DNA from 2 places in the Cronobacter condimenti 1330 genome. Region 1 is predicted to be linked to the other one. Evidence: predicted binding sites of a transcription regulator. Region 1 holds the regulator's gene; the other holds the start of a gene.

The links. The regulator PurR, encoded in region 1, represses purine synthesis genes. The targets are predictions, from matches to a motif close to CANGCAAACGTTTGCNTG.
Region 2: a site for PurR is predicted at 2,161-2,178, ahead of rbsD (D-ribose pyranase). Genes of this name have one in related genera too.

Annotation. Positions count from the first base shown of each region.
Region 1 is NZ_CP012264.1:1,943,398-1,950,831, reverse strand. It holds gene nemA (alkene reductase) at 1-18, shown strand, start outside; gene gloA (lactoylglutathione lyase) at 110-517, shown strand; gene rnt (ribonuclease T) at 613-1,281, shown strand; gene AFK62_RS08940 (Grx4 family monothiol glutaredoxin) at 1,363-1,710, opposite strand; gene AFK62_RS08935 (C40 family peptidase) at 2,056-2,883, shown strand; gene AFK62_RS08930 (MFS transporter) at 2,962-4,128, opposite strand; gene cydH (cytochrome bd-I oxidase subunit CydH) at 4,393-4,482, opposite strand; gene purR (HTH-type transcriptional repressor PurR) at 4,775-5,800, shown strand; gene punR (DNA-binding transcriptional activator PunR) at 5,819-6,733, opposite strand; gene punC (purine nucleoside transporter PunC) at 6,845-7,434, shown strand, end outside.
Region 2 is NZ_CP012264.1:4,338,128-4,345,561, forward strand. It holds gene rbsC (ribose ABC transporter permease) at 1-208, opposite strand, end outside; gene rbsA (ribose ABC transporter ATP-binding protein RbsA) at 216-1,721, opposite strand; gene rbsD (D-ribose pyranase) at 1,729-2,148, opposite strand; gene kup (low affinity potassium transporter Kup) at 2,330-4,201, opposite strand; gene ravA (ATPase RavA) at 4,422-5,921, shown strand; gene viaA (ATPase RavA stimulator ViaA) at 5,915-7,366, shown strand; gene asnA (aspartate--ammonia ligase) at 7,368-7,434, opposite strand, start outside.

The DNA of each region.
Region 1 (7,434 bases):
GATTACCCTACCCTGTGATCCAAATTGATAGCGGCGGCCTTCCGCCGCTATACTAAAATACGGTTTCATACCGACGCTTCATCACATTCCGTTTATTTAAGAGGATCTTATGCGCTTACTTCACACCATGCTGCGCGTTGGCGACCTGCAACGCTCCATCGATTTCTACACCAACGTTCTTGGCATGAAACTGCTGCGCACCAGTGAAAACCCGGAATATAAATATTCGCTGGCGTTCGTTGGCTACGGCCCGGAGAGCGAAGAAGTGGTCATTGAGCTGACCTACAACTGGGGCGTGGAAAGCTATGAGCTGGGTACGGCCTACGGCCATATCGCCATCAGCGTGGACAATGCCGCAGAAGCCTGCGAGCGTATCCGCAATAACGGCGGCAACGTTACCCGTGAAGCAGGCCCGGTCAAAGGCGGCTCCACGGTTATCGCTTTTGTAGAAGATCCGGACGGTTACAAAATCGAGCTTATCGAAGAGAAAGACGCGGGTCGCGGCCTCGGCAACTGATCCCTCCGGCGGGCGTTCTGCCCGCCTTGCTGCATCCCGTCGTGAAATTTGCCATAATGCGCGCTGCTTTAATTCCCCAAACTTAAGAGACGCTGATGTCCGATAACGCTCAACTGACCGGTCTGTCCGACCGTTTTCGTGGCTTTTACCCTGTTGTCATCGATGTGGAAACCGCCGGTTTTAATGCTAAAACCGATGCGCTGCTGGAAATCGCCGCCATCACCCTGAAGATGGATGCCGATGGCTGGCTGACCCCTGATGAAACGCTACATTTTCACGTTGAGCCTTTCGAAGGCGCGATCCTCCAGCCGGAAGCGCTGGCATTTAACGGAATCGATCCGCATAACCCGCTGCGTGGCGCCGTCAGCGAATATGACGCGCTGCACGCCATTTTTAAAATGGTGCGCAAGGGTATGAAAGAGAGCAACTGCAACCGCGCGATTATGGTGGCGCATAACGCAACGTTCGATCACAGTTTCATGATGGCCGCGGCGGAACGCGCATCGCTTAAGCGCAACCCGTTTCATCCGTTCGTGACCTTCGATACCGCCGCGCTGAGCGGCCTGGCGCTGGGTCAGACGGTACTGGCGAAAGCCTGTATCGCAGCCGGTATGGTGTTTGACAGCACACAGGCCCACTCGGCGCTTTATGACACTGAACAAACCGCCCTGCTGTTTTGTGAAATCGTCAATCGCTGGAAACGCCTGGGCGGCTGGCCGTTGCCGATGGTTGAGTCTGACAACACGCCTGCCGACGGCGAATAAGCGGAACGACGCGCAAAAAAAAGCGGCCCTGAGGCCGCTTTTTTATTCGCGTCTGAGACAAAACGCGGATCCGTTACGCCATTACTCTGCGCTCGGGGTGTCTGACTGATGCTTCGCCGCGGTTTCTTTGATCAGCTGCTGCAGTTCGCCGCGCTGATACATTTCAATCACGATGTCGCAACCGCCAACCAGCTCGCCATCAACCCACAACTGCGGGAAGGTCGGCCAGTTCGCGTATTTCGGCAGTTCAGCGCGGATATCCGGGTTTTGCAGAATATCTACATACGCAAAACGCTCGCCACAGGCTGACAGCGCCTGTACAGCCTGTGCGGAGAAACCGCAGCTCGGCAGCTTCGGGGAGCCTTTCATGTACAGCAGAATCGGGTTTTCAGCGATCTGGCGTTGAATTTTTTCAAGCGTAGTGCTCATTGTCTTACTTCCTCAAGCGTCATTACGGCGTTAGCTTTACATTGTAGCGGCTCCGGAGCGTCTCGAAAATGCATAATCTTGCGCTTAAGCCCGGCGCCGTGCCGTGGTGAAAGAGAAGAAAATAATAACACTTTTCTTTGCGCTGCCGATATTCTCTCCTGAAGAGGCGCGCTAAAATGCGCTCCACCGCAGCGGTAACTGGCGAAAAATGTTGCGCCGGTTAACGAAACTGCACTGCGAAGGTGATTTGCTGCTTAACTTTGGACATTTCTTTAGATTAGAATCAGCAAGCTCTTAAAATTCATCCGTTGGCATGATTGCCGGCTTTATGCAGGGGAATGCTCAGTGGCGCGCAAAACAAAACTTGCTCTCACGCTCTGTGCTTTGTTAATGACTTCATCACTGGCTTTTGCGCCTGTCGCGCATGCGTCGGAGCAGACGCACGCCTCAAAGGTGCAAAAAGCGCACGCCAGTACGGTGAAAAAGAAAACCAGCACAAAAACCCGTCAGACCGCCAAAAAAAGCAATAACGCAACGAAGACCAAAACGGCGAAATCCGCCAGCGAGAAGCGAAACACCACCGCGAAACGCACCAGCAAATCCTCTTCTACCGCCAGTAAAACCGCTTCCCGTCGCGCTTCCAGCACTTCCGTTAAACAGGCAAGCTCTCGTCTGACTGCACAAACGTGCGCTAAGACCCACAAAAATCGCAAAACTAAATGTGTGAACGGGCCGCTGACCATTGCGGACGCGCATAAAGCGCGCGTGAAAAAAGCCCAGACGACGGCCATGAACAAACTGATGAACCAGATTGGCAAGCCGTATCACTGGGGCGGTACCTCACCGCGTACCGGGTTCGACTGTAGCGGTCTCGTCTGGTACGCCTATAAAGATCTGGTGAAATTCCGCATCCCGCGCACGGCGAACGAAATGTATCACCTGCGTGATGCCGCGCCGGTGAACCGCGGCGAGCTGGAAAGTGGCGATCTGGTGTTCTTCCGCACCCAGGGCCGCGGCACGGCGGACCACGTGGGCGTTTATGTTGGTAACGGCAAATTCATTCAGTCACCGCGCAGCGGTCAGGAAATCCAGATAACCTCACTGAGCGAAGATTACTGGCAGCGCCATTACGTCGGCGCCCGCCGCGTGATGACCCCACGTACGATCCGCTGACCGCACTCACGTTACCGTGATCATAAAAAAACGGAGAAGGTCCCCCTTCTCCGTTTTGCTTTTTATGACGTGCTGGCATTATTCAACACGGCACGCCGTTTGCGCCTCCCGGCGGCTGGAAAGCAGCACCAGCAGTAAGCCAAGTGCGGCAATCAGCGCCCCCATGACCGGCACCACGCTGTAGCCAAGCCCCGCATGAATGACCGCACCACCCGCCGCCGCACCCAGCGCGTTGCCAAGATTAAACGCACCGATATTTACCGAAGAGGACAGTCCCGGCGCTTCGCTGGCCACGCGCATCACGCGCATCTGCAGCGGCGGCACCACAGCGAACGTCGCTGCTCCCCAGACCACCATGGCGATCGCCGCGCCGATTTCGGTTTTCGCAAGCCAGGGGATCGCTGCCATGATAACGATAAGCAGCAGCAGAAAGCCCTTCAGCGTACCGCTCACTGAGCGATCCGCGAGGCGGCCCCCCAGATAGTTGCCGATGGAAAACCCGACGCCTATCAGCACAAGCATTGCGGTCACGAATGCCGCACTGGCATCAGTGATGTGGTGCAACACCGGCGCGATGTAGGTATAGAGCGTGAACATCGCGCCGGCGCCAAGCACCGTGGTCAGCAGCGCGCTTACCACCTGCGGGTGCATCAGCACCGTCAGCTCGCTTTTCACATCCGGACGCTCGCCGCTGCCGCCTTTGGGCAGGGAGAACCAGAGGCTCGCCATCGCCACCAGCCCAAGCCCGGCGGTCGCAAGAAACGACATACGCCAGCCTATCGTTTCACCAAGCCAGGTCGCGGCGGGAACGCCACCGATATTCGCGATAGTCAACCCCATAAACATGGTGGCCACGGCGCTCGCCTGCTTCTGTTTTGGCACAACACTTGCCGCGACGACCGAACCCAGCCCGAAGAACGCGCCGTGATTGAGACTGGTCAGGATGCGCGACGCCATCAGCGTCATGTAGTCAGGTGCCAGGGCCGAGAGCACATTGCCGAGGGTAAAAATCGCCATCAGGAAAATGAGCGCACTGCGTCGGGCGCGATGCGACAGCAGCAGCGTCATAAGCGGTGCGCCAACCATCACGCCGACCGCATAGGCGCTTATCAGCATACCGGCTGCGGGAATCGACACATTCACGCCATTCGCTATCACCGGCAGCAGTCCCATCGGGGAAAATTCGGTCGTGCCAATGCCAAAAGCACCAATAGCCAGTGCCAGTAACGGGAAATTGACTTTCATTAATTGCTCCAGAAATTGTACAACAGCGCCGAATACACCGGCGTAACAGCAGGACGCAGAAAGGATGGCATGTTCAGACCGAATCGATAAGTAACAAAAACAGCAAAATATTATTGCGTATATGTTAAAGATTACGCAAATAGTGTTATTAGCGAATCATAAGGGAATAACGTGAAAAAGAAAGGCAACAGCGAAGGAAAGTGCGTTAAGCGCAGGAATTGTATAAAGAGAGCGGGAGAACGGACGCGTTCTCCCGCGACACGCTTAATGCAGGATGGCAGTAAACGCGCCTGCCACAATTAAACCCAGCACAACAACAGTCGTCACCAGCGAAAATTTCAGATCGGTACTCATGGTATTCTCCTCAAAGACCCCACAAAAAACAGGTAGAGCGCATTTTTACATAATCGGGCCGAAAAATCCTGCGACATTTAACCAGATATGCGTTTTCCCTCTTCCCCTTTCGATAAAGATAAGCCAAAATTCGTCGCTACTTTATTCGGTACCGGCCATCGACCCCTCCTCACGCTAAATGTCGCGTTTCCCGGCATGCCGCACGTCCCCTCGTGGCACACAGGGGTGTGTACAGGCAAACGATTAACCCGTGATTTTACAGGGCTCAGCCAGGGGTCTGGAGTAATTATTAATGGCAACAATTAAAGACGTCGCGAAGCGAGCAAACGTTTCTACAACAACAGTCTCACATGTAATTAACAAAACCCGTTTTGTGGCGGAAGAGACGCGCAACGCGGTATGGGCAGCGATTAAAGAATTACACTATTCGCCAAGCGCCGTGGCGCGCAGCCTGAAGGTGAACCACACCAAATCTATCGGGCTACTCGCGACCAGCAGCGAAGCGCCCTATTTCGCAGAAATTATCGAAGCCGTTGAAAACAGCTGCTTTGCGAAAGGCTATACGCTTATCCTTGGCAACGCGCATAACAATCTGGAAAAGCAGCGGGCGTACCTGTCGATGATGGCGCAAAAGCGTGTGGACGGCCTGCTGGTGATGTGCTCGGAATACCCGGAGCCACTGCTGGCAACGCTTGAAGAGTATCGTCACATTCCGATGGTGGTAATGGACTGGGGCGAAGCCAAAGCGGACTTCACCGACTCGGTTATCGATAACGCTTTTCAGGGCGGTTATCTCGCGGGTCGTTATCTCATTGAGCGCGGGCATCGCGATATCGGCGTGATCCCGGGCCAGCTTGAGCGCAACACCGGCGTGGGACGTTTCTCCGGCTTTATGAAAGCACTGGAAGAAGCAGCTATTAACGTGCCGGAAAACTGGATTGTGCAGGGCGATTTTGAGCCAGAATCCGGCTACCGCGCGATGCAGCAGATCCTCTCGCAGCCGCAGCGCCCGACAGCCGTCTTCTGCGGCGGTGATATCATGGCAATGGGCGCGATTTGCGCCGCGGATGAAATGGGGCTGCGCGTGCCGCAGGATATTTCCATTATCGGCTACGATAATGTGCGTAACGCCCGCTTCTTTAGCCCGGCGCTGACGACAATTCATCAGCCAAAAGAGACGCTGGGCCAGACCGCCTTTAATATGCTGCTGGACCGAATCGTGAATAAACGCGAAGAGTCACAGACCATTGAGGTGCATCCACGCCTTATCGAACGCCGCTCGGTGGCGGACGGTCCGTTCCGCGACTATCGTCGTTAATCCCCGCCGGGAGCCTGTTTACGCAGGCTCCCGCAGCCACTCCCGGTTCAGCGTTTCACTGTCCCCCAGATAATCAAGCAACCAGCGCAGCGCGGGCGAGGCATCACTCTGGCGCCACGTCAGGCAACAGGCCGCATCAGGAAAGGGATTGTCCAGCGTCAGCGCGTGCCACGCCCCACTATCAAGCCATGGCTTCGCAAAGTGCGTCGGCACCATACCGATACAGAGCCCCTCGCCAAGCGCGTCGGCAGCGCAGTACCAGTCCGGCACCACCACGCGCCGTTGGTTATCCAGAAGCCAGGTGATGCGTTTGGGCAGCGAGCGCGAGGTATCCTCCAGCACCAGCGACGGGTAATCGCGCAGTTGATCGTCAGTCAACGCGCCCGCCTGTTGTGCCAGCGGATGGTGGCTCGCCACCACGCAGCGCCAGCTCAACGCCCCCATATCGCGAAACGCAAAGCGCCCGCCCCCGACCGGGATAGCCTGCGTGGCGCCGATGGCAAGCTCTACGCGCCCGTCGGCCAGGGCATCCCAGACGCCGTTAAACACCTCCTGCGACACCAGTAACTCCACATCGGAAAAGTGTCGGTAGAAATCGAGTACCAGACGGCGGGTACGTTCAGGGCGCACAATATTGTCCACGGCGATGGAAAGCTGGCCGCGCCAGCCGTTCGCTATCTGCTGGCACTGTTGTCGGGTGATCATCATTTTTTTGATAACAGAACGTCCTTCACGCAAAAACCAGCTGCCCGCAGGCGTCAGGACCACATCGCGGTGCCGACGCTCAAAGAGCGCTACCGCGAGCCACTCTTCGAGCTGACGTACCGTATAGCTGACCGCAGAAGGCACGCGGTGAAGTTCTGCCGCCGCCGCGCTGAAGCTGCCGTTGCGCGCCACGGCGTCCACCACTTCAAGAGAATATTCGGACCACATTTTCTGCCTGCAAAAAATTTGAACGGAAACGGCAAATATTAGCGTTTCACAAGCCGGATTGCACTCCGTACACTCCTGGCTCTTTCGCGTATTAAGAAGTGAGTTAACGTTATGCGACCTACAAAAGGATTTCTTTGCTGGCTCGCCGGGCTGAGTGTGCTTGGTTTTCTGGCGACCGATATGTATCTGCCGGCGTTCGCCGCCATCGAAGCGGATCTCCACACTGCACCTTCGGCCATCAGCGCCTCCCTAAGCCTGTTCCTTGCGGGCTTCGCGCTCGCGCAATTAGTCTGGGGCCCACTCTCTGACCGCTTTGGCCGCCGTCCTGTGCTGCTGGCAGGACTTGGGATTTTCGCCATAGGCTGTCTTGGCACCGTATGGGTGCAGAGCGCAGGCGCCCTGCTGGCGCTGCGATTCCTTCAGGCTGTCGGTGTTTGCTCGGCGGCGGTAAGCTGGCAGGCGCTGGTGACCGACCGCTACCCGGCCCAACAGGCACGCCGTATCTTCGCCACCATTATGCCGCTGGTCGGACTTTCTCCGGCACTGGCACCGCTGCTTGGCAGTTGGATCCTGAACCATTTTGACTGGCAGGCGATTTTCGTCGTGCTGTTTGCGATTACGCTGGTGTTAATGATCCCGGCGCTGCGTCTGCCTGCGGGCGCGCCGCAGGGCAACCACGACGGTGTACCGCTGAGCTTTGG
Region 2 (7,434 bases), 2.0 Mb from region 1:
AGGTTAAAATCACCAGCGTCATCCCCACCGCCATAATGGCGTTCACCGAGGTCTGCTGGAGAATATTAAGCAGGTTATTAACGGTAAAGAAATTGGGGCTCAGAGTGGAGACAATCGCAATCAGCACCAGCAGGGCTATCAGCGACTTTTGCTCCATCAGCCACGCTTTTGTAAAAAAGCGACGAGTCGCAACGGTCTGGGTAGTCATACGTCTTTTACTCCTGGGTCACGCGATTGAGCTTGCCGACAGCCGCCGCCATCAGCAGTTCCTGGGTGGCCTGCTCGCGTGTGAATTCACCGCCGAGATGCCCTTCATGCATCACCATGATGCGATCGCTCATCCCCAGCACTTCCGGCATCTCTGACGAGACCAGAATGATGCTCAGCCCTTCGGCTTTGAACTGGTTAATGAGCTGATAAATCTCTTTTTTCGCGCCAACGTCAACGCCACGGGTTGGCTCATCAAGAATGAGCACTTTAGGGCGAGTCATTAATCCGCGGGCAATCGCCACTTTCTGCTGGTTACCGCCGGAAAGCAGGCCAATAGCCTGATCCATAGAAGGCGTTTTAACATTGAAGAGACGAATAAAATCGCCCACTGCCTGCTGCTCATCGTGATGTTTCAGGCTGCCGCCGGCGCGACTGAAATAACGCAGCGCGGTCAGCGACATGTTCTCTTTCACCGACATGCCGAGCACCAGGCCGTCACGTTTACGGTCTTCGGAGATATAGACGATGCCATTCGCCAGGCCGTCCTGCGGCGAGCGCGTCACCACGTCGCGGTTATCCAGCGTAACGCTGCCGCCACTACGGGGCAGCGCGCCGTACAATACTTTCATCAGTTCGGTACGCCCGGCGCCCATTAGCCCGGACACACCCAGAATTTCGCCCTGACGCAGCGTAAAGCTCACGCCGTCAACGCCCGGCCCGCTAAGATTATCGACCTTGAGGCGAACTTCACCTGACGCTTTGTCGAGATGCGGATACTGATCTTCAAGCTTACGGCCGACCATCATTTCGATAAGCGTCTCTTCCGTCAGCGAGCTGACCTCACGCTCGGCGATAAACTGGCCGTCACGCATCACCGTCACGTCATCGCAGATCTCAAAAATCTCTTTCATGCGATGAGAGATATAGACGATGCCGCACCCCTGCGCTTTCAGTTCGCGAATGGCGCGGAAAAGAGAATCTGTCTCGGTATCCGTCAGCGCGTCGGTCGGTTCATCCATAATGATGACCCGCGATTCAAAGCTCAGGACTTTGGCTATCTCCACCATTTGCTGATCGCCAATCGACAGATCGCCCACCAGCCGACGGCTGTTAAAGCGCAGATTAAGCTTCGCCAGCAGTTTGTCCGCCTCGGCGTACATCTTTTTCCAGTCGATTTTGCCGAAACGGCTGACAAACTCGCGGCCCAGAAAGATGTTTTCCGCAATGGAAAGCTGGGGGATCAGGTTCAGTTCCTGATGAATGATACCGATGCCGGCTTCCTGCGAGGCTTTCGGGCCGCTGAATGCGGTCTCCTGACCGAGCCAGACCAGTGACCCGGCGTCGCGGGTATAAATGCCGGTCAGTACTTTCATCAGCGTGGATTTACCGGCACCGTTTTCGCCCACCAGCGCCATCACGCGTCCGGCATAAACGTTCAGCGTCGCGCCCGAGAGCGCCTTGACGCCGGGGAAGGATTTATCAATGCCTTTGAGCTGGAGTAAGGGTTCCATGTTGGCCTCAGAATGTGACGCCAGCGCAGAGAATGATATTCGCATACGGGGAACATTCCCCGCTGCGAATGACCGCCTGACTGTCTGCGGTTTTTTGTTTGAACTGTTCATGTGTCACATAGTGAACAGTGATGGTATTTCCCTGGTGTTGCTGCAGCTGCTCGATCTGACCGAGCAACGTTTCGTGGAGCGTCGGATTATGCTGTTTAATCTCTTCTGCAAGGATCGCCGCTTCGACCTGCATTTCACGTGTCACGACATCCACAATTTGTAAGAACCCCGGCACACCCTGGGTGAGCGCAAGATCGATACGTTGAGTGGTTGACGGGATTGGCAGCCCGGCGTCGCACACCACAACCGTGTCGGTATGGCCAAGACGCGAGATGACAGAGGAAATGCCGGAATGAAGAACGGTGCCTTTTTTCATTTTATGCTCCATCAGCGAAACGTTTCGCTGATGGAGAGTGTATCCAGGAGAAAGAACAATAAACAAACATCACGTTGCGAAACTGTGATCGCCATCGAAACGTTTCGCTTAAGGCAAAAACTCATGCCCCGGAACCAATGAAAAACGCCTTCCGGTAGTCGGAAGGCGTTTCACTTAAGGATTAAATCTCAACCTGTGTGCCCAGCTCAATGACGCGGTTAGGTGGGATCTCAAACTGATCCGGCGCCCGGAGCGCGTTGCGCTGCAACAACAGGAATAGCTTGCCGCGCAGGCGTAAATACCAGGGCCGTTTATCGCCGATGATGAGCGACTCATGGGACATAAAGAAAGAGGTTTCCATCATCCGACAACTTAAGCCTTCAAGCCCGCAGCGGTGAAACACTTCTTCGACGTTTGGCGTTTCGCGCCAGCCGTAGCTTGCCACTACGCGCCAGAATGTCGGCGAAAGCTGTTCGAGCTGAACGCGTTTTACGTTATGGACGTAAGGCGCATCTTCGGTACGCAGCGTCAGCAGAATAACGCGCTCATGGAGCACCTTGTTGTGTTTGAGGTTATGCAGCAACGCAAACGGAATAACGTTTAGCGCGCGGGACATATATACCGCTGTGCCCGGCACACGTACCGGCGGTGATTTCTCAAGAGAAGTAATCATCGCATCCAGCGAATTGCCATGCTCGTGCATCCGGCGCAAAAGACGGAAACGCTCGCTTTTCCAGGTGGTCATGATAATGAACATCACCAGGCCCAGGCTCAACGGCAGCCAGCCGCCGGAGAAGAGTTTCTCCAGGTTCGCCGAGAACAACGGCACATCGACGCACAGAAACGCCACGACCATCAGGCCCACCAGAATGCGATTCCAGTGCCAGTTTTTACGCGCCGCAGTGCTGAAGAGAATCGAGGTCAACACCATCGTCCCCGTCACCGCGATGCCGTAAGCTGCTGCGAGATTACTGGAATGCTCAAAGCTCACGATGACAATCACCACCGCGAAATAGAGCATCCAGTTCACCACCGGAATGTAGATCTGGCCCGACTCCATTTCAGAGGTATGAATGATGCGCATCGGCGAGAGATACCCCAGACGAACGGCCTGACGCGTCAGGGAGAAAACGCCCGAAATCACTGCCTGCGAGGCGATGACCGTCGCGAGCGTCGCCAGGATCAGCATGGGAATCAACGCCCAGTCCGGTGCCAGCAGGAAGAACGGGTTTTTAATCGCCTCCGGCGTTTTCAGCAGCAGCGCGCCCTGCCCGAAATAATTCAGCACCAGCGACGGCAGCACCACGGAGAACCACGCCAGACGAATCGGCAACTTCCCGAAGTGCCCCATATCGGCATACAGCGCTTCAACACCCGTAATCGAGAGCACAACAGCCCCAAGCGCGGCAAACGAGATGGCTTTATATTCAAGGAAGAAATGTACCGCCCAAACCGGGTTCAGCGCCTGTAGCACTTCCGGGTTGTTCATAATGCCGCGCGCGCCCAGTACCGCCAGAATCAAAAACCAGACCAACATAATCGGCGCGAAGAGCTTCCCTACCATGCCGGTGCCGTGTTTCTGAATAACAAACAGCAGCGTCAGGACGATAATCGATAGCGGAACAATATACGGATCCAGCGAAGGTGCGGCGATTTCAAGCCCCTCTATCGCCGACATCACCGAAATCGCCGGGGTAATGACGACTTCGCCATAAAAGAAGCTACCGCCAATGAGACCCAGGATCACCAGCACTGACGTCATACGCGCCGAGGTATTGCGACCCGCGAGCGACATCAGCGTCAGAATACCGCCTTCGCCAGCGTTATCTGCACGCATAACGAAAGTCAGATATTTAAAAGAAACAACAAAAACCAACAGCCAAAAAATTAAAGAAAGGAAACCGAAAACGGCGTCCCGCTCCACGCCAAAACCAAATTGCCCGGAAAGACACTCTCGTAATGTATAAAGCGGACTGGTGCCGATATCGCCATACACCACCCCGATAGCTGCAAGCGTAATGGCTGGCAACGATTGTTTATTCTCAGTGCTCATAGACTAGTCTTCGTTGAAATCCCGTGTGCGCTTAGTCCCTTGGCCCACAAAAAGCGCACAGTATGCACGATTCATTTAAAAATCGTACCCCTCAATCACCGAGTCTTTACCCAAATCAAGCCAAATAGATAATGGCATCAATCCATTATCAGCATGAATATGAAACGTCTATACTCGCACCAGAGACCAGGCGGCGTAGTCAGAATGCAGAGTAACTATTATGGCTCAACCCAATTTATTGGCGGAAAGAATTTCACGGCTCAGCGCAGCGCTGGAAAAAGGGCTGTTTGAACGCAGTCACGCCATCCGTATGTGTCTGCTGGCGGCGCTGAGCGGCGAGAGTGTCTTTTTGCTCGGCCCGCCGGGGATCGCCAAAAGCCTTATCGCACGACGGCTGAAATTTGCGTTCCAGCATGCGCGGGCCTTTGAATACCTGATGACGCGCTTCTCCACGCCGGAAGAGGTGTTTGGGCCGCTTTCCATTCAGGCGCTAAAAGATGAAGGCCGCTATGAGCGCCTGACCGCAGGCTATCTCCCGGAAGCGGAAATCGTGTTTCTGGATGAGATCTGGAAAGCGGGTCCGGCGATACTCAACACCCTCCTGACTGCCATTAATGAACGGCGCTTTCGCAACGGCGCACATGAAGAAAAAATTCCTATGCGTCTGCTGGTTACGGCGTCGAACGAATTGCCCGAAGCGGACAGCAGTCTTGAAGCACTCTATGACCGTATGCTGATCCGTCTGTGGCTCGACCGCGTGCAGGAGAAAAACAGCTTCCGCGCTATGCTTGTGAGCCAGCAGGATGAAAATGAAAACCCCGTGCCGCCAGCACTGCAGGTCAGCGATGAAGAGTATCGGCAGTGGCAGACGGGCATCGGCAATGTGAAGCTGCCGGACCCGGTATTTGAGCTGATTTTCACGCTGCGCCAGCAGCTCGACGCCCTGGCGAACGCGCCATATGTTTCTGACCGGCGTTGGAAGAAAGCGATCCGCCTGCTTCAGGCGAGCGCTTTTTTCAGTGGACGCGACGCGGTGGCGCCCATCGATCTGATCCTGCTGAAAGATTGTTTGTGGCATGACGCGAGCGCCATGTCGCTGATGCAACAGCAGTTAGAACTGCTGATGACCTCTCACGCCTGGGGCCAGTACGCGATGCTTAACCGTCTTGGCGCTATCACCCAGCGGCGAATGCAGCTTGAACAGCAGCAAAGTGATAAAACCGCGCTGCGTCTTGAGAAGCAGAGCGGCATGTTCAGCCGTCGCCCGCAATATCAGCTGCCCGCCAGCCTGACGGAGCCGACCCTGACGCTGCTGCTGCAAAAGCCGCTTAAGCTGCATGATATTGAGGTCATTCATGTGACGTTCGCCAGAGAGGCGCTGGAGACGTGGCTGCAAAAGGGCGGCGAGATCCGCGGAAAGCTCAATGGCATCGGCTTTGCCCAGGCGCTGAATCTGGAGGTGGATGCCAGTCAGCATCTGGTGTTGCGCGACGTCAGTTTGCAGGGTACGCGTCTGGCGTTGCCGGGTGCCGCATCGACGAGCGGCCTGCCTGATGAGATCAAGCAACAGCTGGAAGATTTAGATAATACGTGGCATCAACAGCACACGCGCTTCAACGAGCAACAAAAGTGTCTGTTTGTCGAAAGCGACTGGTTAGGGCGCATTGAGGCCAGCCTTCAGGATGTGGGCGAGCAGATCAAACAGGCGCGCCAATGCTGACAGCGGATTCACTGAATCTCATTCTGGCTATCAGCGAAGGCGAGTTGATAGAAGAGATCGTGATTGCGCTGCTGGCTTCGCCGCAACTGGCGGTATTTTTCGAAAAGTTTCCCAGACTGAAGCACGCACTAACGCAGGATATTCCCCGCTGGCGCGAACAACTCAAAGCCCGTCTGAAAGATACGCGCGTGCCGCGAGAGCTGGAAGAAGAGGTGATCGGCTATCAGAAAAGCCAGCTTCTCTCCACCAGCCAGTTTATTGTGCAACTGCCGCAAATCAGCGCGCTGTTGCGCCGCCTCGGCTCGCCGTTTGCCGATCAGGCCGAGCGACTCATCGCTGATAACCCCCATTTCACACCGGCCCTGCACACGCTTTTTTTGCAGCGCTGGCGGCTGAGTCTTGTCGTACAGGCGACCTCCTTTAACCAGCAACTGCTGGAAGAAGAGCGCGAACAATTACTGAGCGAAGTACAAGAGCGCATGACGCTGTCCGGCCAGCTTGAGCAGACACTGGTAGAGAATGAAGACTCGGCGGGGCGGCTGTGGGATATGAGCGACGGCAAGCTCCGACGCGGCGACTACCAGCTTATTGTGAAATACGGCGATTTTCTGGCAGACCAGCCGGAATTGCTTCAGCTCGCCGAACAGCTAGGGCGTTCCCGGGAAGCAAAATCGGTTCCCAAAAAAGAAGCGCCGCTCGAAACCTTCCGTACCCTGGTGCGTGAACCCGCCTCGGTGCCCGAACAGGTCGACGGCTTACAACGTAGTGACGATATCTTACGCCTGCTGCCGCCAGAACTGGCGACGCTTGGCATTACCGAGCTGGAATATGAGTTCTACCGACGGCTGGTGGAAAAACAACTGCTGACCTATCGGCTACAGGGCGACGCCTGGCGCGAAAAAGTCATGCAGCGCCCGGTGACGCGCCAGGATTATGATGAGCAGCCCCGCGGGCCGTTTATCGTCTGTGTGGATACGTCTGGCTCGATGGGCGGCTTTAATGAACAGTGCGCCAAAGCATTTTGTCTGGCGCTGATGCGTATCGCGCTTGCCGATAACCGGCGCTGTTTCATTATGCTGTTTTCCAGCGAAGTGGTGCGCTACGAACTTTGCGGGCATGACGGTATCGATCAGGCGATTCGCTTTCTGAGCCAGCGCTTTCGCGGCGGCACCGATCTGGCGAGCTGTTTTCGCGCGATCGCAGAAAAGCTACAGGGCGGCGAGTGGTTCGACGCCGACGCGGTAGTTATCTCCGATTTTATCGCCCAGCGGTTGCCGGATGAGGTAATCGGCAAGGTAAAGGAGTTGCAGCGCATTCATCAGCACCGTTTTCACGCGGTGGCGATGTCGGCTCACGGCAAGCCCGGCATCATGCGCATTTTTGATCATATCTGGCGCTTTGATACCGGGGTGCGCAGTCGACTGGTGCGGCGCTTACGGCGATGACTTACAGCAGTTCGGCCACGGCAGACTGCACCTGTTCCGGCCAGACACCGCACTGCACCTGCCCGATA